3 regions of the Streptomyces sp. NPDC020884 genome follow, and region 3 is predicted to be linked to each of the others. Evidence: predicted binding sites of a transcription regulator. Region 3 holds the regulator's gene; each other region holds the start of a gene.
The links. Region 3 encodes HrcA, which represses chaperone genes, less so after heat shock. Its sites were predicted from a motif close to TTNGCACTCNGNNNNNCNGAGTGCNAA; they were not measured.
Positions count from the first base shown of each region.

Region 1 (7,644 bases), on a different contig from region 3:
CCCGGGTCAGGAGCACCGTCGCCGCGTTCCGTCCGCTCAGCTTCATCCGGCGGCGCAGCTCCTCCGGCTCGACCGCCGAGCCGCGCTTCTTGACGGTGAGTACGCCGACCTCCCGCTCCCGCAGCAGCGCCTTCAGCTTCTTCATGTTGAACGGCAGCCGGTCGGTGATCTCGTACCCGGAGACGTACGGGGAGGAGTACGGCACATCGCTCGTGACGTACGCGATCGTCTCGTCCACCAGCCGGCCGCCGCACCGCTCCACGATGTCGGCGACCAGATGGGCCCGGATCACCGCACCGTCCGGCTCGTACAGATAGCGCCCGACCGGGCCCACGGGCGGGGCGGGCAGCGGGGCCGGGGCGGTCAGGGTCGCCCCGGACGGCAGCAGGGTGGCCCGGAACGCGCCGGGCGCGAAGCCCTCCCCGTACCAGAGCACCGCCTCCTTCACCTCGCCGCCGTCCGAGATCCACTCCGCCTCCGCCTCCGGGCCGATCGCCTCGTGCGGGATGCCGGGGGCGATCTTCAGAGCCGCCCTGGGAGCCTTCAGCGCGGCGGCCGTCGCCCAGGACAGGGGCGGTGAGTAGGCCTCCGGGTCGAAGATCCTGCCGCGTCCGCCGCGCCGGGCCGGGTCCACGAAGACCGCGTCGTACGGGGCGGTGTCGATCTCCGTCACATCGGCGCACCGCACCTCGATCAGCCCGTCCAGACCGAGCGCCTCCGCGTTGGCGCGGGCCACCTCGGCGGTCAGCGGGTCGCGGTCCACGGCCAGGACGGAGATTCCGGCGCGGGCCAGCGCGAGGGCGTCGCCGCCGATGCCGCAGCACAGATCCGCCACGCCGCGCACGCCGAGCCCGGCGAACCGGGCGGCCCGGTGGGCGGCGACCGAGGTGCGGGTGGCCTGCTCGACGCCGTTGGGCGTGAAGAACATCCGGTACGCGTCCTCGGCCCCGAACTTCGCCACCGCCCGCTGCCGCAGCCGCGCCTGGCCCAGCGCCGCCGACACCAGCTCCGCCGGGTGGGTGCGGCGCAGCCGGGTCGCGGTGGCCAGCTCGTCGGCGGGGTCGTGGTCGCGCAGCTCGGCCAGCAGCTGCTCGCCCTCGGGGGTGCGCAGCGCGGCGAAGGCGGCGCGGGCGGGGTCGCCGGACGGGGCGGCGGGGGTCGTTGCGTTCACCCGGTCCATTGTGGCCGGTGCGCGGATGTGGGCCGGCCGGGGGACGGGGCGGGGCCGCTCGCGGTGTCGAAAGGGCGCACGGCCCCCCGGCTGGCAGGATGCGGCGCCATGCAGCTAGTACGACAAAAAGACAAATCAGCCATGAAGTGTCACAGAACGGGCGTCGTCGTGCTGGCGGCCCTGCTGGCCGCCGCCGTCGCCTCCGGATGCGCGGCGGAGGCGGGCGGCGGCGGCGCGGGAGCGCCGGGCGGACCCGCGAAGCCCGCCGCCGGCCAGCAGGGCGAGGCCGCCCCGCAGGCCGGGCCCGCCCGCGCCCTCGACACGTACGCGGAGGCGCTCAGGAAGAAACAGGCCGCACGCGCCGTCGCCGCGAAGAAGTGGAAGCTCGCCAAGACGCCGCTCGCAGCCCCCGAGCCGCCGAAGGTGAAGCCGCGCATCACCACCCGCAAGGGGTTCGAGGTCCGGGACGACGCCGGGCTGCCGCCCGTCTTCACCACCGTCCCGACCAAGGAGAAGATCGTCTTCCTGACGATGGACGACGGGGCGGAGAAGGACCCCGAGCTGCTGCGGATGATGACCGAACTGGACATCCCCTACAGCGCGTTCCTCAGTGACTACGTCATCAGCGACGACTACGGCTACTTCAAGAAGATGCAGCAGCGCGGGGTGACCATCAGCAACCACACCCTCAACCACCGCTATCTGCCCGGCCTCTCCTACGCCGAGCAGAAGCGGGAGATCTGCGACCAGCAGGAGAAGATCCTCAAGCACTACGGGAAGCGGCCCACCCTCTTCCGCCCGCCCTACGGCAACTACAACCGCGACACCCTCGTCGTCGCCAAGTCCTGCGGGATCACCGCCGTGCCCCTGTGGTCCTCCGAGGCCTTCCCCGACCACATGGAGTGGCGCGAGTGGGACCGGGACCTGCATCCCGGCGACATCGTCCTCACCCATTTCCGGGGCAAGGAGGACTGGAAGGGCTCGATGCCCGACATGATCCGCCGGGTCATGAAGACCATCACGGACAAGGGGTACGCGGTGGCGAAGCTGGAGGACTACGTCTGACCGGCCCGTCCCGTCGCGTGGAACGCACGACCCCGCCCCCGCGTTGTCCCGAAGACGGCCCGGCAGGAGCCCCGGCCGGAGCCCTGGCCGGGGCGGCGCGAGGGTGGTGAATTGGCACTCCGCTTGACCGAGTGCTAATCGCGGTCATAGTCTCAGGTCTGGCACTCCCCCCTGGAGAGTGCCAGCACCACCTTGCGCGACAGGGCAGGTCCGGCACCCGCGACGACGGATCGGTCTGGTCGCCGCCCACAGACTGTTAAACCCCGTGAGATCTCCGAAGGGGGAGACCGGATCGTGTCGACCACCAGCTCCAAGGTTGCGATCAAGCCGCTTGAGGACCGCATTGTGGTCCAGCCGCTCGACGCCGAGCAGACCACGGCTTCTGGCCTGGTCATTCCGGACACCGCGAAGGAGAAGCCCCAGGAGGGCGTCGTCCTCGCCGTCGGTCCGGGCCGCTTCGAGAACGGCGAGCGTCTTCCGCTCGACGTCAAGACCGGCGACGTCGTCCTGTACAGCAAGTACGGCGGCACCGAGGTGAAGTACAACGGCGAGGAGTACCTCGTCCTCTCGGCCCGCGACGTTCTCGCGATCGTCGAGAAGTAATTCACCCACGTTTGCTTGTGTTCTGCGCCCCTGGCCCCCTGCGAAATAACTAGCCGGGCGGCGAGGGGCGCAGTTCGTTTGAGAGGGAAACACAGCCCATGGCGAAGATTCTGAAGTTCGACGAGGACGCCCGTCGCGCCCTTGAGCGCGGCGTCAACAAGCTTGCCGACACGGTCAAGGTGACGATCGGCCCCAAGGGCCGCAACGTCGTCATCGACAAGAAGTTCGGCGCTCCCACCATCACCAACGACGGTGTCACCATCGCGCGTGAGGTCGAGCTCGACGACCCGTACGAGAACCTCGGCGCCCAGCTCGTCAAGGAGGTGGCGACCAAGACCAACGACGTAGCGGGTGACGGCACCACCACCGCGACCGTCCTGGCCCAGGCGCTCGTCCGCGAAGGCCTGCGCAACGTCGCCGCGGGCGCCTCCCCGGCCGCCCTGAAGAAGGGCATCGACGCCGCGGTCAAGGCCGTGTCCGAGGAGCTCCTCGCGACCGCCCGCCCGATCGACGACAAGTCCGACATCGCCGCCGTGGCCGCGCTCTCCGCGCAGGACACCCAGGTCGGCGAGCTCATCGCGGACGCGATGGACAAGGTCGGCAAGGACGGTGTCATCACCGTCGAGGAGTCCAACACCTTCGGTCTGGACCTGGAGTTCACCGAGGGCATGGCCTTCGACAAGGGCTACCTGTCCCCGTACATGGTGTCCGACCAGGAGCGTATGGAGGCCGTCCTCGACGACCCGTACATCCTGATCCACCAGGGCAAGATCGGCTCCATCCAGGAGCTGCTCCCGCTCCTGGAGAAGGTCATCCAGGCCGGCGCCTCCAAGCCGCTCCTGATCATCGCCGAGGACGTCGAGGGCGAGGCGCTCTCCACCCTCGTCGTCAACAAGATCCGTGGCACCTTCAACGCCGTCGCGGTGAAGGCCCCGGGCTTCGGCGACCGCCGCAAGGCCATGCTCGGTGACATCGCCACCCTCACCGGTGCGACCGTCATCGCCGAGGAGGTCGGCCTCAAGCTCGACGGCGCCGGTCTCGACGTGCTGGGCACCGCCCGCCGCGTCACCGTCTCCAAGGACGACACGACCATCGTCGACGGCGGGGGCAACTCCGACGACGTCAAGGGCCGCGTCAACCAGATCAAGGCCGAGATCGAGTCCACGGACTCCGACTGGGACCGCGAGAAGCTCCAGGAGCGCCTCGCGAAGCTGGCCGGCGGCGTGTGCGTCATCCGCGTCGGCGCCGCCACCGAGGTGGAGCTCAAGGAGAAGAAGCACCGCCTCGAGGACGCCATCTCCGCGACCCGCGCCGCTGTCGAGGAGGGCATCGTCTCCGGCGGTGGCTCCGCCCTCGTCCACGCGGTGAAGGTCCTGGAGGGCAACCTCGGCAAGACCGGCGACGAGGCCACCGGTGTCGCGGTCGTCCGCCGCGCCGCCGTCGAGCCGCTGCGCTGGATCGCCGAGAACGCCGGCCTCGAGGGTTACGTCATCACCTCCAAGGTCTCCGAGCTCGACAAGGGCCAGGGCTTCAACGCCGCCACCGGCGAGTACGGCGACCTGGTCAAGGCCGGCGTCATCGACCCGGTCAAGGTCACCCGCTCCGCCCTGGAGAACGCCGCGTCCATCGCGTCGCTGCTGCTCACGACCGAGACCCTGGTCGTCGAGAAGCCGGCCGAGGAAGAGGCCGACGCCGGTCACGGCCACTCCCACTAGTACGTCGCGGTAGACGCGTACCCCGCGGTACGCGTCCGAGGCCCGGCACCCCCGTCACGGGGGCGCCGGGCCTCGGTGCGTTCCGGCCGGCTACGCCGAGCGGGCGAGGTCCTCCGGCGTCACCGGATCCGCGAACGGCAGCCCGCTCGCGTACCGCGCCACCTCGTCCAGCGCGAAGTCCGCCATGCGATGGATCTCGTCGCCCAGCGAGCCCGCCACATGCGGCGTCAGCAGCACGTTCGGCAGGTCGTACAGCGGCGATCCGGCGGGCGGCACCTCCGGTTCCGTCACATCGAGCACCGCGTTCAGCCGCCCCGACACCAGCTCGGGCAGCAGCGCGTCGCCGTCGATCAGCGAACCCCGCGAGGTGTTGATCAGCGTCGCCCCGTCCGGCATCGCGGCCAGCTGCGCCGCGCCGATCATGTGCCGGGTCGCGGGCAGTTCGGGCGCGTGGACGGAGACGATCCGGCTGCGGGCGCAGAGCTCGTCGAGATCCGCCTTCTCGGCGCCCAGCCGCACCGCCGTCCCCGCGTCCACGTACGGGTCGAAGAGCAGGACGTCCAGATCGAACGGGCGCAGCAGCTCGATCACCCGGCGGCCGATCCGCGAAGCGCCCACGATGCCCACGGCGCGCCGGTAGTTGCCGTGCCCCGCCAGCTCCGCGCGCCAGTCGTGCGGGGCGCGCAACTCCCGGTAGCGGCGGGCCGCCGGCAGCACGTTCTTGCCCGCGAGGAGGATCGCGGCCAGCGTGTACTCGGCGACCGGCAGCGCGTTCGCCCCGGCCGCCGATGTGACCCGCAGGCCGCGCTCCCAGCAGGCCGGGGTGATGTGGTGCTTGACGCTCCCGGCCGCGTGCACGACGGCGCGCAGCCGGGGGGCGGCGGCCAGGACGCCGGCGGTGAGCGGGGGCGCTCCCCAGCAGGTGATGAGCAGTTCCGCCCCGGCGAGCGCACGGGCGACCTCGGGCGTCGGGTCGGTCAGCCGGTGGGCGACCAGGCCGGGATCGGTGTCCACGAGCGCGCTGAGCCGGGCCCGCTGCCGGACGCCGAACAGCTGCTCCGCGATGCCCGGACCCATGGCCAGGAGGGCGGTGGGGGCGGTCATTTGACGCTCCCCGCGGTCAGTCCGGCCTTCCAGTGCCGCTGGAGCAGGACGAAGGCGATGATCAGCGGGGTGACGGCGAGGAGGGAGCCGGTGACGACCATCGGGTAGAAGGCCGGGTCGGCGTTGGCGTTGCTGTGCCAGTTGTAGAGGCCCAGGCTCAGCGGATAGAGGTCCTTGTCCGAGAGCATGACCAGGGGAAGGAAGAAGTTGTTCCAGATCGCGGTGAACTGGAAGAGGAACACCGTCACGAATCCCGGCATGACCATGCGCAGACCGACCGACCAGAAGGTGCGCAGCTCGCCGGCCCCGTCGATCCGGGCGGCCTCCAGGACCTCGTCGGGTATGTAGCCCGCACTGAAGATCCGGGAGAGGTACACGCCGAACGGATTGACCAGTGCCGGGATCAGCACCGCCCAGTAGGTGTTGACGGTGCCGGTCTCGACCGCCAGCAGATACAGCGGCAGCGACAGGGCCGTGGACGGCAGCAGCACGCCCAGCAGCACCAGGGCGAACAGCTTCTCCTTGCCCCGGAAGCGGTACTTGTCGAAGGCGTACCCGGCGGCGACGCTGATCAGCGAGCAGCCCAGCGCCCCGATGCCCGCGTACAGCAGCGAGTTGCCGTACCAGCGGAAGTAGATGCCGTCCTGGTAGGCCGTGAGCTCGGAGAGGTTGTGCGCGAGGTCGAAGCCCTCCAGGGAGAAGACGTCGCCGCCCAGCAGGTTCCCGGCGTCCTTGGTGGCCGCCGAGAGCAACCAGATCAGCGGGAAGAGCGTGTAGAGCGCGGCGATCAGGAGCACACCGTTGACCGCGGTCTTCGACAGCCATCGGCCGGAGGTCATGCCCTGGCCTCCTTACGGTTGGTGAAGCGGGTGACGACGAAGGAGAGCGCGGCGGCGACCAGGGCTATCAGGACGGACGCGGCGGCGGCGAGACCGTAGTCGTTGCGTTCGAAGGCGGCGCTGTAGGCGTACATGTTCGGGGTCCAGGTGCTGGTCACCGCCGAGCCCGAGCCGCGGCTGAGGATGAGGGGTTCGGTGAACAACTGGAGCGAACCGATGATCGTGAAGAGCAGGACCATCACCAGGGAGGAACGGATCAGGGGGAGTTTGATGGAGAGGGAGATCCGCCAGTTCCCCGCGCCGTCCACGGTCGCCGCCTCCAGCAGCGAGCGGTCCACGGCCTGGAGGGCCGCGTAGAAGATCACCACGTTGTAGCCGAGCCACTGCCACAGCGCGATGTTCACGATGGAGGGGAGCGTGCCCTCGGAGGAGAAGAAGTCGAAGCCGAAGCCGCCGGCCTCCATGGCCGCGACGACCGGGCTGAGCTGCGGTGTGTAGAGGTAGATCCAGATCAGCGCGGCGATCAGGCCGGGGATCGCGTGCGGCAGGAACAGCGCCAGCTGGAAGAAGCGGCGGGCGCGGGCCAGCGCGGTGTCCAGCAGCAGCGCCAGCACGATCGCGCCGCCGCCCATCAGCGGGATGTAGAACGCGCAGTAGCCGAGCAGCACCCAGAAGCCGTCGCGGAACGCCTGGTCGCCCAGGGCCGCCGCGTAGTTGCCGAGCCCGTCGAAGACGGTACGGGGGCCGTCGAAGCCGAGGCCGGTCTGCTTCTCGGTGAAGAGGCTGAGCCAGAGCGCATAGCCGACCGGGACGATCATCGCCACGGTGAACAGGGCGAAGAACGGGGTGAGCAGTGTGCCCGCCGCCAGGCGCGTACGGGCCCGGGAGCTCAGCGCCCTCGACCGGCGTCCGGTGTCGTCGCCGCTCATGAGGGCTCCACCACCTTCAGGCCGCGCTTCCGCAGATCGGCGACGGTGGCCTCGTGGGCCCTCCTGATCGCGCGCGGCAGCGTCGAGCCGCCGCCGACGACCTCGCCCAGTTCGTCGCCCAGCGCGGCGTTGGTCGCGCCGGGGCTCGGGCCCCACACCCAGTCGGGCCCGATGGAGCGGCCGGCCTCCTCGAACAGCCCGTACAGGTCCTGGCCGCC
Region 1 covers NZ_JBIRRY010000003.1:233,150-240,793, reverse strand. The annotation lists gene ACH4UK_RS11920 (methyltransferase domain-containing protein) at 1-1,180, opposite strand, end outside; gene ACH4UK_RS11915 (polysaccharide deacetylase family protein) at 1,313-2,236, shown strand; gene groES (co-chaperone GroES) at 2,531-2,839, shown strand; gene groL (chaperonin GroEL) at 2,938-4,554, shown strand; gene ACH4UK_RS11900 (hydroxyacid dehydrogenase) at 4,645-5,658, opposite strand; gene ACH4UK_RS11895 (carbohydrate ABC transporter permease) at 5,655-6,497, opposite strand; gene ACH4UK_RS11890 (carbohydrate ABC transporter permease) at 6,494-7,426, opposite strand; gene ACH4UK_RS11885 (ABC transporter substrate-binding protein) at 7,423-7,644, opposite strand, start outside.
Region 1: a site for HrcA is predicted at 2,348-2,374, ahead of groES (co-chaperone GroES). Genes of this name have one in related genera too.

Region 2 (7,644 bases), on a different contig from region 3:
GAAGAAGTCACGCAGGTGGCCGGACATCTTCACCTTTCGGAAGTTCTCGAGCAGTGCGCAGGAATCCGGGCGGCGGATCAGATGATGCGGCGGACCCAGTACTCCTTGTACGAGCCGTAGAAGTACCCGGCGGTCTTCTTCGAAAAGTCGCCCTGCTTGAACAGCGACGGCTTCACATAAACCTTCTTCTGCTGCTTCATGACACCTTCCCTTCTGTGCGGTTGACGACCGTTATGCCCAACTGGCGTCCGCATAACTGAAGTTATTGATGCAACGGGTGTTCACCACGTGGACACCAGAGCCATCATGTCCCGCCGCCGAACCGCCAACGCATGATTCCGACTTACCGTGCGAAGTTGGCTGGATAGCGCGAGCGACCAGAGCGCCGCCCCACCGCGTCTCCGGGCGCCGGCCGGTCGGCATGTGCAGTCGCACAGCACCGGGACGCCGAGGGTGAGTGGACTGAACCAATGGCTGGGCGTGGCCGCCGGACCGGGCAGTGAGCTGCCAAGAGAGGCGGCCGCCTCCGGCGGAACGGGGGAACCACCGGGGAACCACGGTGGACCGGGCCCGGGGGCCTTCGCGGCGGCCCTGCCCCACGGGCGGCCGGAACGCCACCGGCATCGCCGGAACCGGGTGCATGCGCGGTGCCGTACGGCCCGGAGCGCTACAAGTAGCCATTCGGCCATGCCGGAACCGTGCACCGCCCCCGCGCGGCTACCGCCCGCGCAGCCGGTAGCCGCCCCAGGCCGCCGTTCCCGCGCCCAGCAGCAGCGGGATCATGCCGTAGCCGACGACCGTGGCGGAGTGGGCGTACCACCGGCCGCCGTCGAACACCTGGGTCGCGGTGATCGTCGCGGGGTCGGTGCGGCCGTCGTGGTCGGCGAAGAGGATCCGGCTGCGCTCGATCCGCGCCGACCTCGGCGTGCCGTCCACATGGGCGCGCAGCGACTCCCGGGCGACCCGGGCGCGCTCCGCGTCGTTGGCGGGCCGCTGGGCGGGGGTCTCGCCGAAGCAGTGCCAGACGGTCTGCCCCTTCTCGGCCCGGGTGTCGTGGCAGTCGATCCGGCCGAAGGTCTCGACCCGCATGCCGAGGAGGCCGGAGAGGCCCGTGCCGGTCACCACGACGAGCAGTCCCAGCGCGAACAGCACGGTCCCGCCCAGGAGGTACGAGGCCGCCTTGAGCCGCCGCCCGTCCCACCGGCCCCCGCCCCGCCGGCCGTGCTCCCGCGCAGCGGCCCCGCCGCCCCGCGTCCCCACAGCGCCCATGGCCACCCCGTCCCCCGTCCCCGTGTTCCCCGCACCGCCCGCGCCCCTGCGCGGACGGTTTCGCCTTCACCGCATTGTCCCGGGCACGCCACAGGGGCGGCACCCCCGCGAAGGAGGTACCGCCCCTGTGGGACGTGCACGAGACGTCCCTGGGACGTACTCGGGACCGACCGATCGTGCGTCAGGAGGCCGGAGCCTCCGTGGCCGATCAGAAGTCCATGTCACCGCCCGGCATGCCGCCCGGAGCGGCCGCGCCGGCCTTCTCGGGCTTGTCGGCGATGACGGCCTCGGTGGTGAGGAAGAGCGCGGCGATGGACGCGGCGTTCTGCAGAGCGGAGCGCGTGACCTTCGCCGGGTCGAGAATGCCCTCGGCGATCATGTCGACGTACTCGCCGGTCGCGGCGTTGAGACCGTGACCGATCGGCAGGTTGCGCACCTTCTCCACGACGACGCCACCCTCGAGACCACCGTTGACGGCGATCTGCTTGAGCGGGGCCTCCAGCGCGAGCTTCACGGCGTTGGCGCCGGTCGCCTCGTCGCCCGTGAGGTCGAGCTTGTCGAAGACGGCCGAGGCCTGGAGCAGAGCCACGCCACCACCGGCGACGATGCCCTCCTCGACGGCGGCCTTGGCGTTGCGCACCGCGTCCTCGATGCGGTGCTTGCGCTCCTTGAGCTCCACCTCGGTGGCGGCGCCGGCCTTGATGACGGCCACGCCGCCGGCCAGCTTCGCGAGACGCTCCTGGAGCTTCTCGCGGTCGTAGTCCGAGTCGGAGTTCTCGATCTCGGCACGGATCTGGTTGACGCGACCCTGAACCTGGTCGCTGTCACCGGAGCCGTCGACGATCGTCGTCTCGTCCTTGGTGATGACGACCTTGCGGGCACGGCCGAGCAGGTCCAGGCCGGCGTTCTCCAGCTTGAGACCGACCTCCTCGGAGATCACGGTGCCACCGGTGAGGATGGCGATGTCCGCGAGCATGGCCTTGCGGCGGTCGCCGAAGCCCGGAGCCTTGACGGCGACGGACTTGAACGTGCCCTTGATCTTGTTGACGACCAGGGTGGAGAGCGCCTCGCCCTCGACGTCCTCGGCGATGATCAGCAGGGGCTTGCCCGACTGCATGACCTTCTCCAGCAGCGGGATCAGGTCCTTGACGCTGGCGATCTTCGAGTTGACGATCAGGATGTACGGGTCGTCGAGCGACGCCTCCATACGCTCCATGTCGGTGGCGAAGTACGCCGAGATGTAGCCCTTGTCGAAGCGCATACCCTCGGTGAGCTCGAGCTCCAGACCGAAGGTCTGGGACTCCTCGACGGTGATGACGCCTTCCTTGCCGACCTTGTCCATCGCCTCGGCGATCTTGGCGCCGATCTCGGTGTCGGCGGCGGAGATGGAGGCGGTCGAAGCGATCTGCTCCTTGGTCTCCACGTCCTTGGCCTGCTCCAGCAGAGCGGCGGAGACGGCCTCGACGGCCTTCTCGATGCCCCGCTTGAGGGCCATCGGGTTGGCGCCTGCGGCGACGTTGCGCAGACCCTCGCGGACGAGAGCCTGAGCCAGAACGGTGGCGGTGGTCGTACCGTCGCCGGCGACGTCGTCCGTCTTCTTGGCGACCTCCTTGACCAGCTCCGCACCGATCTTCTCGTACGGGTCCTCGAGCTCGATCTCCTTGGCGATGGAAACACCATCGTTGGTGATCGTGGGCGCGCCCCACTTCTTCTCGAGGACGACGTTACGGCCCTTGGGGCCGAGGGTGACCTTGACGGCGTCGGCGAGCTGGTTCATCCCGCGCTCGAGACCGCGCCGTGCCTCCTCGTCGAACGCGATGATCTTGGCCATGTGAAGTGGTCCTCCCGGACAGGGGTGGATTTCTCCGGACCGAGAGGCGCCCGCGACGGACGGCCTGCCTGTGTGGTGGTTCCTTGCCCCACCGCACCTGCGGGCCTCACCGGCCCGGTCCAAGTTTCTGTCACTCTCACCTGGAGAGTGCTAACGCCAATGATTAGCACTCGACCCCTGCGAGTGCAAGCGTCCCCCGTCGGATGTGGACAGGACGAGGGACGCGATGCGGAGATCGATCAGGCCCTCACCCCGGCCCTCACCTGGCCCTCACCCCGGGCCCCGCCCCGGTCCCGGGACGCACGGAGGGCCCGATCCCCTGATCCGGGGTCGGGCCCTGCGTGCGTGAGTAGTGTCGTCGGACGACCGCGCCGAGCTCAGCCGACGGCGAGCTTGACCATGTCGGCCTGGGGCCCCTTCTGGCCCTGCGAGATCTCGAATTCAACTCGCTGACCCTCTTCGAGGGTGCGGTACCCGTCCATCTGGATCGCGCTGTAGTGGACGAAAACATCCGCACCACCGTCGACCGCGATGAAGCCGTACCCCTTCTCCGCGTTGAACCACTTGACGGTGCCCTGAGCCATGCCTAACTCCCCTATTACTGGCCCTTGCACGGGACCGCACTTCGCGGACCCGGGTCGGAACTCACCCCCCGACAGGAGAGGGTGCGCGGCGCCGCAGCGCGTCGACCGCGGCCGAATGTATCCGCCCAACTGCCCTCTGCAACAGGTCAATCGGACGAGAATTCTGGGCACAGCAGAACGCGCGAATATGTGGGTTCAGTGAAATTTACGGGCAAGTCGGGCCAGGCAAAGGCCACTTATGCCACAAGAGGTTCACGTACTTTGGCTGCTTCTTATCGGGGCCGGGCGCATTCTCATATGCGGGCCGCACGAACAGCGGAAGGTGCTTCCCCAACTGTACCGTGCTCAACCATGCAGAATTGCCCCCTCCGCTTCTGGTGCGGAGGGGGCAACGTCGGTGACGCGGTGGTGCGGTGGGGCCGCGGGGCGGCCCGGGGGCGGTTCAGCAGCCGCCGGCCACCGCGGGGATGATCGAGACGCCCGCGCCGTCCGGCGTGGCCGCGTCCAGGCCTCCCTCGAAGCGCACGTCGTCGTCGTTGACGTACACGTTCACGAAGCGGCGCAGCTTGCCCTGGTCGTCCAGGACGCGGGCCGCGATGCCGGGGTGGTCCTTCTCCAGGGACTCGATGACCTCGGAGAGCTTCGCGCCCTCCGCCGGGACCTCGGCCTGGCCGCCCGTGTACGTGCGGAGGATGGTGGGGATGCGGACCTTGACGCTCATGGTGGGTGCCCTTCTTCCTTCGGTCGGGGTGGTCAGGCGGCGGCGAGGCCCGCGGCGCGGAACGCGTCCAGGCTCGGCTTGATCGTCGCCGTGGCCTGGGAGGTCGCGGCGACCGCGTCCAGCGTCTTGAGGCCGTCACCGGTGTTCAGCACGACGGTGGTGAGCGACGGGTCGATGACACCGGCCTCGATCAGCTTCTTCGTCACGCCGAGCGTCACGCCGCCCGCCGTCTCGCCGAAGATGCCCTCGGTGCGCGCCAGCAGCTTGATCGCGTCCACGACCTGCTCGTCGTTCACGTCCTCCACCGCGCCGCCGGTGCGGCGGGCGATGTCCAGGACGTAGGGGCCGTCCGCCGGGTTGCCGATGGCCAGCGACTTGGCGATGGTGTTCGGCTTCTGCGGGCGCACCACGTCGTGACCGGCCTTGAAGGCGGCGGAGACCGGGGAGCAGCCCTCGGCCTGGGCGCCGAAGATCTTGTACGGCCGGTCCTCGACCAGACCGAGCTTGATCAGCTCCTGGAACCCCTTGTCGATCTTCGTGAGCTGGGAGCCGGACGCGATCGGGATGACGATCTGGTCGGGCAGCCGCCAGCCGAGCTGCTCGCAGATCTCGTACGCCAGGGTCTTGGAGCCCTCGCCGTAGTACGGGCGGAGGTTGACGTTGACGAAGCCCCAGCCCTCGCCGAGCGGGTCGCCGATGAGCTCAGAGCAGAAGCGGTTGACGTCGTCGTAGTTGCCCTCGATGCCGACCAGCTCACCGCCGTACACCGCGGCCATGACGACCTTGCCCTGCTCCAGGTCGTGCGGGATGAACACGCACGAGCGCAGTCCGGCGCGGGCGGCGGCGGCGCCGACGGCTCCGGCCAGATTGCCCGTGGAGGAGCAGGAGAGGGTGGTGAAGCCGAAGGCGCGGGCGGCCTCGACGGCGATGGCGACGACGCGGTCCTTGAAGGAGTGCGTCGGGTTGCCGGAGTCGTCCTTCACGTACAGACCGCCGGTGACGCCCAGCTCACGGGCGAGGTTGTCGGCCTTGACCAGCTTGGTGAAGCCGGGGTTGATGTTGGGCTTCTCCGCGACGTCGGCGGGCACCGGCAGCAGCGGGGCGTAGCGCCAGATGTTGTCCGGGCCGGCCTCGATGCGCTTGCGCAGCTCCTCCGGGGAGCCGGTGGGCAGGTCGTAGGCCACTTCCAGCGGCCCGAAACAGGACGCACAGGCGAAGAGGGGGCCGAGCTCGAAACGCTCGCCGCATTCGCGGCAGGAAAGCGCCACGGCGGGACCGAGATCCACGGACGGGGTGGCGGCAGAAGCGGTGTTACCTGCAACGGTCTGAACAGCCATGATGGCGGAGGCCCTTTCTCCTCATCTTCCTCGCGACGCATTTCGTCACAAGACGGAATTGGCACCTTCCCCACCGTGACCTCGCGGTCGGCAGGAGGGTTGCCGGGACTTCAACGGGCCGTTCCCTCAGTCCCTCTGGATGAGCTCTATGGCACTGAATCTTCGATCCAGGCGTTTATGTACGGTCCGACCCCGACATGCGAGGGTCATCCGCGTTGTTCAAGACTGTAACCGAAGCACCGGACCGTTGAGATAGTCGTCCGAACCGCGAGATGGATCACACACAGGGAGTGCCGACCGTGCTCGAAGAGGTGGAACGCTGGCTGACCAGGCGTTCCTGGTCGTCCGACGACCGCCCGCTGACCCGGCTCACCGACGCCCGGGACGCCGATCCGCACCGTACGTCGGTGAGTGTCGTCCTGCCCGCGCTGAACGAGGAGGCCACGGTCGGCGCGATCGTGGCGACGATCCGCCGGGAGCTGATGGAGAAGGTCCGGCTGGTCGACGAGCTCGTGGTGATCGACTCCGGCTCCACCGACGCCACCGCCGCCGTCGCCCGTGCGGCGGGCGCGCACGTGGTCCACCGGGACGCGATCCTGCCCCGGATCCCGGCCCTGCCCGGCAAGGGCGAGGTCCTGTGGCGGTCACTCCTGGTGACCAGCGGCGAGATCGTCTGCTTCGTGGACGCCGACCTGAAGGACTTCTCGGCGGACTTCGTCTCGGGCACGGTCGGGCCGCTGCTCACCGATCCGGCCGTCCAGTTCGTCAAGGCGATGTACGACCGCCCGCTCGGCGACCGCGCAGGTCAGGGTGGTCGGGTCACCGAACTGGTGGCACGTCCGCTGCTCAATCTGCACTGGCCGCAGCTGGCCGGCTTCGTGCAGCCGCTGGGCGGCGAGTACGCGGTGCGGCGGTCCCTGCTGGAGCGGCTGCCGTTCCCGGTCGGTTACGGAGTGGAGCTGGGGCTGCTGGTGGACGCCCTGCACACCGTGGGCCTGGACGCGCTGGGCCAGGTCGACGTCGGCGTCCGCAGGCACCGGCACCAGGACGGGCAGGCGCTGGGCCGGATGGCGGCGGCGATCTACCGCACGGCGCAGCTGCGGCTCTCCCGGGGCCATCTGGTGCGGCCGGCGCTGACCCAGTTCGAGCGCGGCGAGGACGGCTTCGTGCCCCGTACCCATGCGGTGGACACGGAGGAGCGGCCGCCGATGCGGGAGATCGCGGAGTACGCCGAGCGCCACGCGGCGTGAGCAGTGAGCGGCTCCGGAGCGCCACGCGGCGGGAGGGGCGCAGGGCTCGGGAGGCGTTTGGCGGCTTCCCGAACGGGCTAGGTTCCGCTACATGGTCTCCGAGCACGCCGAACCCGCAGCCGCCTCCACCGCCCAGGTCCTCGTCGCGTCCAACCGCGGCCCGGTCTCGTACACGCTCGGCGAGGACGGGACGCTCGACGCCAAGCGGGGCGGTGGCGGTCTCGTCTCCGGGCTGAGTTCCGTCGACGACAAGCTGTGGGTCTGCGCCGCCCTCGGGGACGGTGACCGCGAGGCGGTGCGGCGCGGGGTCGGCGAGGCGGGCGTGCGGATGCTGGACATCGACGCCGAGGTCCACGCCGACGCCTACAACGGCATCGCGAACTCGGTGCTGTGGTTCGTGCACCACCTGCTCTACCAGACGCCCGTCGAGCCGGTCTTCGACGCGGAGTTCCGCCGGCAGTGGGCCTCGTACGAGACGTACAACCGGGCCTTCGCCGAGGCGCTCGCCGAGGAGGCGGGCCCCGGGGCGGCGGTCCTGGTGCAGGACTACCACCTGGCCCTGGTCCCCGGCATGCTCCGCGAGCTGCGCCCGGACCTCAGGATCGGCCACTTCTCGCACACCCCGTGGGCGCCCGTGGACTACTTCCGGCTG
Region 2 covers NZ_JBIRRY010000003.1:688,347-695,990, forward strand. The annotation lists gene ACH4UK_RS14130 (asparagine synthase-related protein) at 1-27, opposite strand, end outside; gene ACH4UK_RS14135 (keywimysin-related RiPP) at 78-200, opposite strand; gene ACH4UK_RS14140 (hypothetical protein) at 718-1,269, opposite strand; gene groL (chaperonin GroEL) at 1,478-3,100, opposite strand; gene ACH4UK_RS14150 (cold-shock protein) at 3,478-3,684, opposite strand; gene ACH4UK_RS14155 (MoaD/ThiS family protein) at 4,127-4,405, opposite strand; gene thrC (threonine synthase) at 4,438-5,742, opposite strand; SAM riboswitch class I at 5,761-5,888, opposite strand; gene ACH4UK_RS14165 (glucosyl-3-phosphoglycerate synthase) at 6,042-6,992, shown strand; gene ACH4UK_RS14170 (trehalose-6-phosphate synthase) at 7,084-7,644, shown strand, end outside.
Region 2: a site for HrcA is predicted at 3,264-3,290, ahead of groL (chaperonin GroEL). Genes of this name have one in related genera too.

Region 3 (7,644 bases):
CGGGCGAGGTAGGCGTCGGCGAGTTCGGCGAAGTCCTCCTCGGTGCGCAGGACGGCCATCAGCGCGTAGTACAGGTCCAGGAAGGACTGGAGGTCCTCGAACTCGTAGGCGGCGCGCAGTTCTTCGGTGGTGGCGTACGGCAGGGCCACCCCGTTGCGTGCCGCGAGGGCGAAGGCCTGCTCGGGTTCGAGGGTGCCTTCGATGTGCAGGTGGAGCTCTGCCTTGGGGAGGTGCACGGTGTCTCGCAGACGGTGGTGCCGATGGGGGGCGCGGAGGGAGAGGAGGGAGAGGGGTCAGTGGTGCCGGGTGGGGAGGGGGACCCGGATCAGGTCCTGTGCGACCGTCAGTTCGCCGTCGAACCCGGCGGCGCGGGCCTGGGTCTCGAAGAGCTCGGGGTCGTTGTAGCGCTGGGAGAAGTGGGTCAGCACGAGGTGGCGCACGCCCGACTCCTGGGCCACCCGGGCGGCCTGTCCGGCGGTCAGGTGACCGTGGTCGACGGCCAGCTTCTCGTCCTCGTCGAGGAAGGTCGACTCGATGACGAGCATGTCGCACGCCTCGGCGAGCGCGTACACCCCGTCGCAGAGCCGGGTGTCCATGACGAACGCGAACCGCTGCCCGCGCCGGTGCTCGGAGACCTGCTCCAGCGTGACGCCGTCGAGGACGCCCGCGCGCTGGAGGCGGCCGACGTCCGGTCCGGCGATGCCGTGCTCCTTCAGGAGGGCGGGCAGCATGCGCCGGGTGTCGGGCTCGGTGAGGCGGTAGCCGTACGACTCGACGGGGTGCGAGAGCTTCGCGCTGTCCAGGGTGTACGAGGGCGTGGCGGCGAGGACTCCGCCGGTTCCGGCGGCCGGGACGCAGGTCAGCTCGACGCTCTCGCGGTAGGCGGTGGCGTACCGCAGCCGGTCGAAGAAGTGCTGCCCGCTCGCCGGGTAGTGGGCGGTGACCGGGTGCGGCACCTGGTCGAGGTTGATCCGCTGGATCACGCCGGCGAGCCCGAGGGAGTGGTCACCGTGGAAGTGGGTGACGCAGATCCGGTCGATGTCGTGCGCGGCGACCCCGGCCCGCAGCATCTGGCGCTGGGTGCCCTCGCCGGGATCGAAGAGGAGTCCCTCGCCGTCCCAGCGCAGCAGATAGCCGTTGTGGTTGCGGTGCCGGGTGGGGACCTGGCTGGCGGTGCCGAGCACCACCAGCTCGCGTACGGACATGGGGAGACGCTCCTACTGTGCGGAAAGGGGCTAGCCGGGGGGCCACTGGAGGCCGCGGCCTCCCAGGACGTGGGCGTGCGCGTGGAAGACGGTCTGGCCCGCGCCGGAGCCGGTGTTGAGGATGATCCGGTACCCGCTGCCGTCGACCTTCTCCTCGGCGGCGACCTCTCCGGCCTCGCGCAGGACGTCCGCGGCGATCCGCGGTTCGGCGGCGGCGAGGGAGGCGGCGTCCGGGTAGTGGACCTTCGGGATGACCAGGACGTGGGTCGGGGCCTGCGGGTTGATGTCGCGGAAGGCGACGGTGGTCTCGCTCTCGCGGACGATGGTCGCCGGGATGTCTCCCGAGACGATCTTGCAGAACAGGCAGTCGGACTGCGGCTCTCCCGCCATGGCCGGGCCTCCTCGTCGCTGGTGGTCGGTTCGCTTCCCCGGGGAACGGGACTTCGCCGAAGATCGGTACGCGTTACAGGGGCATGCTAACGCCGGTCCGGCGGGCCCCGGTCACCCCCAGCGGCCGGTGCGTCCCAGCAGCAGGGCGGTCGCGGCCGTCCCGGCGGTGGAGGTGCGCAGCACGCTGCGGCCCAGCCGGTAGGGGCGGGCGCCCGCCTCGGCGAAGACGGCCAGTTCCTGCGGGGAGACGCCGCCCTCGGGGCCGACGACGAGCACGATCGAGCCGGTGGCGGGGAGTTCGGCGGTGGCGAGGGGGGTGCTGTCGTGGTCGCGGTCCTCGTGCAGGACGCCGGCGAGGTCCGCCCCCGCGAGCAGGGCGGCGACCTGCTTGGTCGTCATGGCCCCGGCCACCTCCGGAAAGCGCACCCGGCGGGACTGCTTGCCCGCTTCCCGGGCCGTGGCGCGCCATTTCGCCAGGGCCTTCGCGCCCCGGTCGCCCTTCCACTGGGTGATGCAGCGGGCCGCCTGCCAGGGCACGATCGCGTCGACGCCGGTCTCGGTCATCGTCTCCACGGCCAGCTCGCCCCGGTCGCCCTTGGGGAGCGCCTGGACGACGGTGATCCGGGGTTCGGGCACGGGCTCCTCCTGGGCGGCGGCGCCGAGGGCGACCGTGAGGCGGTCCTTGCCCTCGGCGGCCCGTACGACGCCCTGCGCCCAGTGGCCGAGCCCGTCGGTGAGCACGACCTCCTCGCCGGGCTGGAGCCGCTTCACCGAGACGGCGTGCCGCCCCTCGGGTCCCTCCAGGACGAACTCCGGCCCGGTGGGCATCCGTTCGACGACGAAGACCGGTGCGGTCACCGGGGGCTCCTCATGCTCAGGGCCGCCCTGGCGGCCTCCAGTTCGGCGGCGAGCAGCTCGATCAGCTCGCCGGCGGGCAGTTCGCGGGCCATCCGGTGGCCCTGCCCGGCCCACAGGGCCATGCCCTGGGCGTCCCCGGCCTTGGCGGCGGCCTGGCGCAGCCCGCTGGTGACGTAGTGGACCTGGGGGTAGGCGGCGGGGGCGTACGGGCCGTGTTCGCGGACGAAGCGGTTGACCAGGCCGCGGGCGGGCCGCCCGGAGAAGGCGCGGGTCAGCTCGGTGCGGACGAACAGCGGGTTGGTCAGGGCCTGCTTGTGCAGCAGGTGCGCCCCGGACTCGGGGCAGATAAGGAAGGCGGTGCCGAGCTGGGCGGCGTCGGCGCCCGCGGCGAGGACGGCGGCGATCTGCGAGCCGCGCATCAGGCCGCCGGTGGCGACGATCGGGATCTGCACGGTCTCGCGGACCTGGGCGACGAGGGAGAGCAGCCCGGTGCCGGCGTGGTCGACCTGCGGGTCGTCGCGGTGGGTGGACTGGTGACCGCCCGCCTCGAAGCCCTGGACGCAGACGGTGTCGGCGCCCGCCCACTGGGCGCTCTGGGCCTCCTCGGCCGAGGTGACCGTCACGATGGTGTGCGTTCCGGCCTTGGCGAAGGCGTCCAGCGTGTCGCGGGTGGGGCAGCCGAAGGTGAAGGAGACCACCGGTACGGGGTCCTCCAGCAGGATCGCGACCTTCGCCTCGTAGCCGTCGTCGCCGCTGCTGTCGGGGTCGCCGAGCGGAGTCTCGTACCAGGAGGCCTCACCGGCGAGCTGGTGGCGGTAGACCTCGACGGCGCTGGGGTCGGCGAGCGTGGGCTGCGGCATGAAGAGGTTGACGCCGAACGGCCCGCCGGTGAGCCGGCGCAGCTGTTTGATCTCGTTGTACATCCCGTCCGCCGTTTTGTACCCGGCGGCCAGGAATCCGAGCCCGCCGGCCCCGGCGACGGCCCCGGCGAGCTGGGGTCCGGACGCGCCGCCCGCCATCGGGGCCTGCACGATCGGATACCGGCAGAGATCGGTCAACTCGGAGGACATGACCGCATCGTGCCACGTCCCGTGCACGGGGCCGAATCAGCCAGCCGACGGCCTGACCGGTTCTCCCGCCGTACGACGCACCGCCCGCCGGTAGGGAACCGGCGGGCGGTGCGGTGAAAGGCCTAAAGCGGTTCAGCGGCCGTTGAAGGCGTCCTTCAGACGGGAGAAGAGCCCCTGCTGACCTGGCTGAAACTGGCCCAGGGGCCGCTCCTCGCCGCGCAGCTTGGAGAACTCCCGAAGGAGCCGTTCCTGTTCCGCGTCGAGCTTGGAGGGGGTCGTCACCTCGACGTGGACGATCAGGTCGCCCCGGCCGCCACCGCGCAGATGCGTGATCCCGCGGCCGTGCAGGGGCACGGACTGGCCGGACTGGGTGCCGGGCCGGATGTCGATCTCCTCCAGGCCGTCCAGCGTCTCCAGCGGACACTTGGTGCCGAGGGCCGCGGCGGTCATCGGGATGGTGACCGTGCAGTGCAGGTCGTCGCCGCGCCGCTGGAAGACGGCGTGCGGCAGCTCGTGGATCTCGACGTACAGGTCGCCGGGCGGGCCGCCGCCGGGGCCGACCTCGCCCTCGCCGGCGAGCTGGATGCGGGTGCCGTTGTCGACGCCCGCGGGGATCTTCACGGTCAGGGTGCGCCGCGAGCGGATGCGGCCGTCACCGGCGCACTCCGGGCACGGGGTGGGCACGACCGTGCCGAAGCCCTGGCACTGCGGGCAGGGGCGCGAGGTCATGACCTGGCCCAGGAAGGACCGGGTGACCTGCGAGACCTCGCCGCGGCCGCGGCACATGTCACAGGTCTGGGCGGAGGTGCCGGGGGCCGCGCCCTCGCCGCTGCAGGTGGTGCAGACGACCGCCGTGTCGACCTGGATGTCCTTGGTGGTGCCGAAGGCCGCCTCGTTGAGGTCGATCTCCAGCCTGATCATGGCGTCCTGGCCCCGCCGGGTCCGCGAACGGGGCCCGCGCTGCGCGGCGTTGCCGAAGAACGCGTCCATGATGTCGGAGAAGTTGCCGAAGCCGCCGGCTCCGAAACCGCCCGCGCCACCGCCTCCGCCGCCGGCCGAGAGCGGGTCGCCGCCGAGGTCGTAGACCTGCTTCTTCTGCGGGTCCGAGAGCACCTCGTAAGCGGCGTTGATCTCCTTGAACCGCTCCTGGGTCTTCGGATCGGGGTTGACATCCGGGTGCAGCTCGCGGGCGAGCCGACGGAATGCCTTCTTGATCTCGTCCTGAGATGCGTCGCGGCGCACGCCGAGTACGGCGTAGTAGTCCGTGGCCACTTACGACTCCGCCAGGATCTGTCCGACGTAACGTGCCACTGCGCGTACCGCTCCCATCGTTCCGGGGTAGTCCATGCGGGTCGGTCCGACCACGCCGAGTTTGGCGACTGCCTCGTCGCCCGAACCGTAGCCGACCGCGACGACGGACGTGGAGTTGAGTCCCTCGTGGGCGTTCTCGTGCCCGATTCGTACGGTCATGCCGGAGTCCGTTGCCTCACCGAGCAGCTTCAGCAGGACGACCTGTTCCTCCAGTGCTTCCAGCACCGGCCGGATCATCACCGGGAAGTCGTGTCCGAAGCGGGTGAGGTTGGAGGTGCCGCCGATCATCAGCCGCTCCTCCGTCTCCTCGACCAGTGTTTCGAGGAGGGTGGAAAGAACCGTGGAAACCGTTCCCCGGTCCTCGCTGTCGAAGGATTCCGGCAGCTCCTGCACCAGCTGCGGGACATCCGCGAAGCGGCGTCCGACGACCCGGCTGTTGAGCCGGGCCCGCAGATCCGCGAGCGATGCCTCGCCGAACGGCGCAGGACAGTCGATCATACGCTGTTCGACCCGGCCGGTGTCCGTGATGAGGACGAGCATCAGCCGGGCGGGGGCGAGCGCCAGCAGCTCCACGTGCCGCACCGTCGAGCGGGTCAGCGAGGGGTACTGGACGACGGCGACCTGCCGGGTCAGCTGCGCGAGCAGCCGAACCGTCCGGCCGACCACGTCGTCGAGGTCGACCGCGCCGTCGAGGAAGTTCTGGATGGCCCGGCGCTCGGGCGAGGACAGCGGCTTGACGCCCGCGAGTCTGTCGACGAAGAGGCGGTACCCCTTGTCGGTGGGGATGCGCCCCGCGCTCGTGTGCGGCTGGGCGATGAAGCCCTCGTCCTCCAGCACCGCCATGTCGTTGCGGACGGTGGCCGGGGACACCCCGAGCCGGTGCCGCTCGGTCAGCGCCTTGGAGCCGACGGGCTCCTCGGTGCCGACATAGTCCTGGACGATGGCGCGCAGCACTTCGAGTCTGCGTTCGCTGAGCATCGCGCACACCTCCAGCTGTGTCTCTCCGGTGTCTGTCTGGCACTCGGTGCGTTCGAGTGCCAGCAATCCCCGCGGTCAGTGTACGGGGGTGAGGTGGGGCCGGGGCAAGGGCGACCGGCCACGCTCCCACGAGACTGCGCAGGTCGTTGCCGATAGCGTCCTGGTATGGACGTCGCTTGGGAAGACTTCGGCTGGGAGCGGTTGGGCAACGGTATCGGCAGGCGGCGGCTCCCCGGCTGGGACGCCACCGCCGGGCTGGTCGCCGGGCCGGACGGCGTATTGCTGTACGACACCGGCGCCACGCTGCGCGAGGGCGTCGAGCTGCGGCGGCAGGCCGAGGCGCTGCTCGGGCGGAGGGTGACGCATATCGCACTGAGCCACCCGCACTTCGATCATGTGCTGGGCACCGCCGCGTTCGCCGGGGCCCAGGTGTACGGGGCGGTGGGCGTCGGCGCCCTGATGCGGGACGAGGCGGAGGGGCTGTGCGCCTCGTCGGTGCACCAGGGGATCCCGGAGGACGAGGCGGCCCGGTCGGTGGACACGCTGGTGGTCCCGCACCACGAGGTGTGCGGCGACTGGACGCTCGATCTGGGCGGCGGCCGTGAGGTGCTGCTGGTGAACGTGGGCCCGGGGCACAGCGGCCATGACCTCGTGGCGCTGGTGCCGGGCGCGGACGGCGGGCCTCCGGTGGTGTTCTGCGGCGACCTGGTCGAGGAGTCGGGCGAGCCGCAGGCGGGCCCGGACGCGATCACCTCGCGCTGGCCGGCCGCGCTGGAGCGGCTGCTGGCCCTGGGCGGCGAGGACGCGCTGTACGTGCCGGGGCACGGGGCGGTGGTGGACGCGGCGTTCGTCCGGGCGCAGCGGGCGTCGCTGGCGGAGCGGTTCGCGGTGGCGTGAGCCACTGGGGGCCGGAGGGGGCGCGAGGGAGGCGCGGAGGGGTACGGGGACCGGGCCGGTCACCGCGTGTCGCGGGCGGGGCGCGAATGGCCGTACGGGCGGCGCGAATTATCGTCGTGCCATGCGCAGCTACCAGCCGGACCTGACCCCGCCGTGGAAGAGGTCCGCCCCCGTGCCCGAGGTGCCCGCCGAGCCCGACCTGGTCGTGGAGGAGGTCTCCACCGGCTTCTGCGGGGCGGTGATCCGCTGCGAGAAGACGGCCCAGGGGCCCACGGTGACCCTGGAGGACCGCTTCGGCAAGCACCGGGTGTTCCCGATGGAGCCGCGCGGCTTCCTGCTGGAGGGCAAGGCCGTCACGCTGGTCCGCCCGGGGCCCGGCGGCCCGGTGCGCCCCACCCGTACGGCCTCCGGTTCGGTGGCGGTGCCCGGGGCGCGGGCCCGGGTGGCGCGGGCCGGGCGGATCTATGTGGAGGGCCGGCACGACGCCGAGCTGGTGGAGCGGGTGTGGGGCGACGACCTGCGCATCGAGGGCGTGGTCGTGGAGTACCTGGAGGGCGTGGACGACCTTCCGGCGATCGTCGGGGAGTTCGCGCCGGGGCCGGACGCCCGGCTGGGGGTGCTGGTGGACCATCTGGTGCCCGGCTCCAAGGAGTCCCGGATCGCCGAGCGGGTGACGGGCGCGCATGTGCTGGTGGTGGGGCACCCGTACATCGACGTGTGGGAGGCGGTGAAGCCGTCCTCGGTGGGGATCGAGGCCTGGCCGGTGGTGCCGAGGGGGCAGGACTGGAAGACGGGCGTGTGCCGGGCGCTGGGGTGGCCGGAGAACACCGGGGCGGCCTGGCAGCACATCCTGTCCAAGGTCCGCAGCTACAAGGACCTCGAACCCCAACTGCTGGGCCGGGTGGAGGAATTGATTGACTTCGTCACCCTTCCGG
Region 3 covers NZ_JBIRRY010000001.1:938,533-946,176, forward strand. The annotation lists gene ACH4UK_RS04385 (adenosine deaminase) at 1-236, opposite strand, end outside; gene ACH4UK_RS04390 (ribonuclease Z) at 294-1,205, opposite strand; gene ACH4UK_RS04395 (histidine triad nucleotide-binding protein) at 1,236-1,595, opposite strand; gene ACH4UK_RS04400 (16S rRNA (uracil(1498)-N(3))-methyltransferase) at 1,707-2,453, opposite strand; gene ACH4UK_RS04405 (nitronate monooxygenase) at 2,450-3,523, opposite strand; gene dnaJ (molecular chaperone DnaJ) at 3,656-4,795, opposite strand; gene hrcA (heat-inducible transcriptional repressor HrcA) at 4,796-5,812, opposite strand; gene ACH4UK_RS04420 (MBL fold metallo-hydrolase) at 5,978-6,709, shown strand; gene ACH4UK_RS04425 (DUF3097 domain-containing protein) at 6,831-7,644, shown strand, end outside.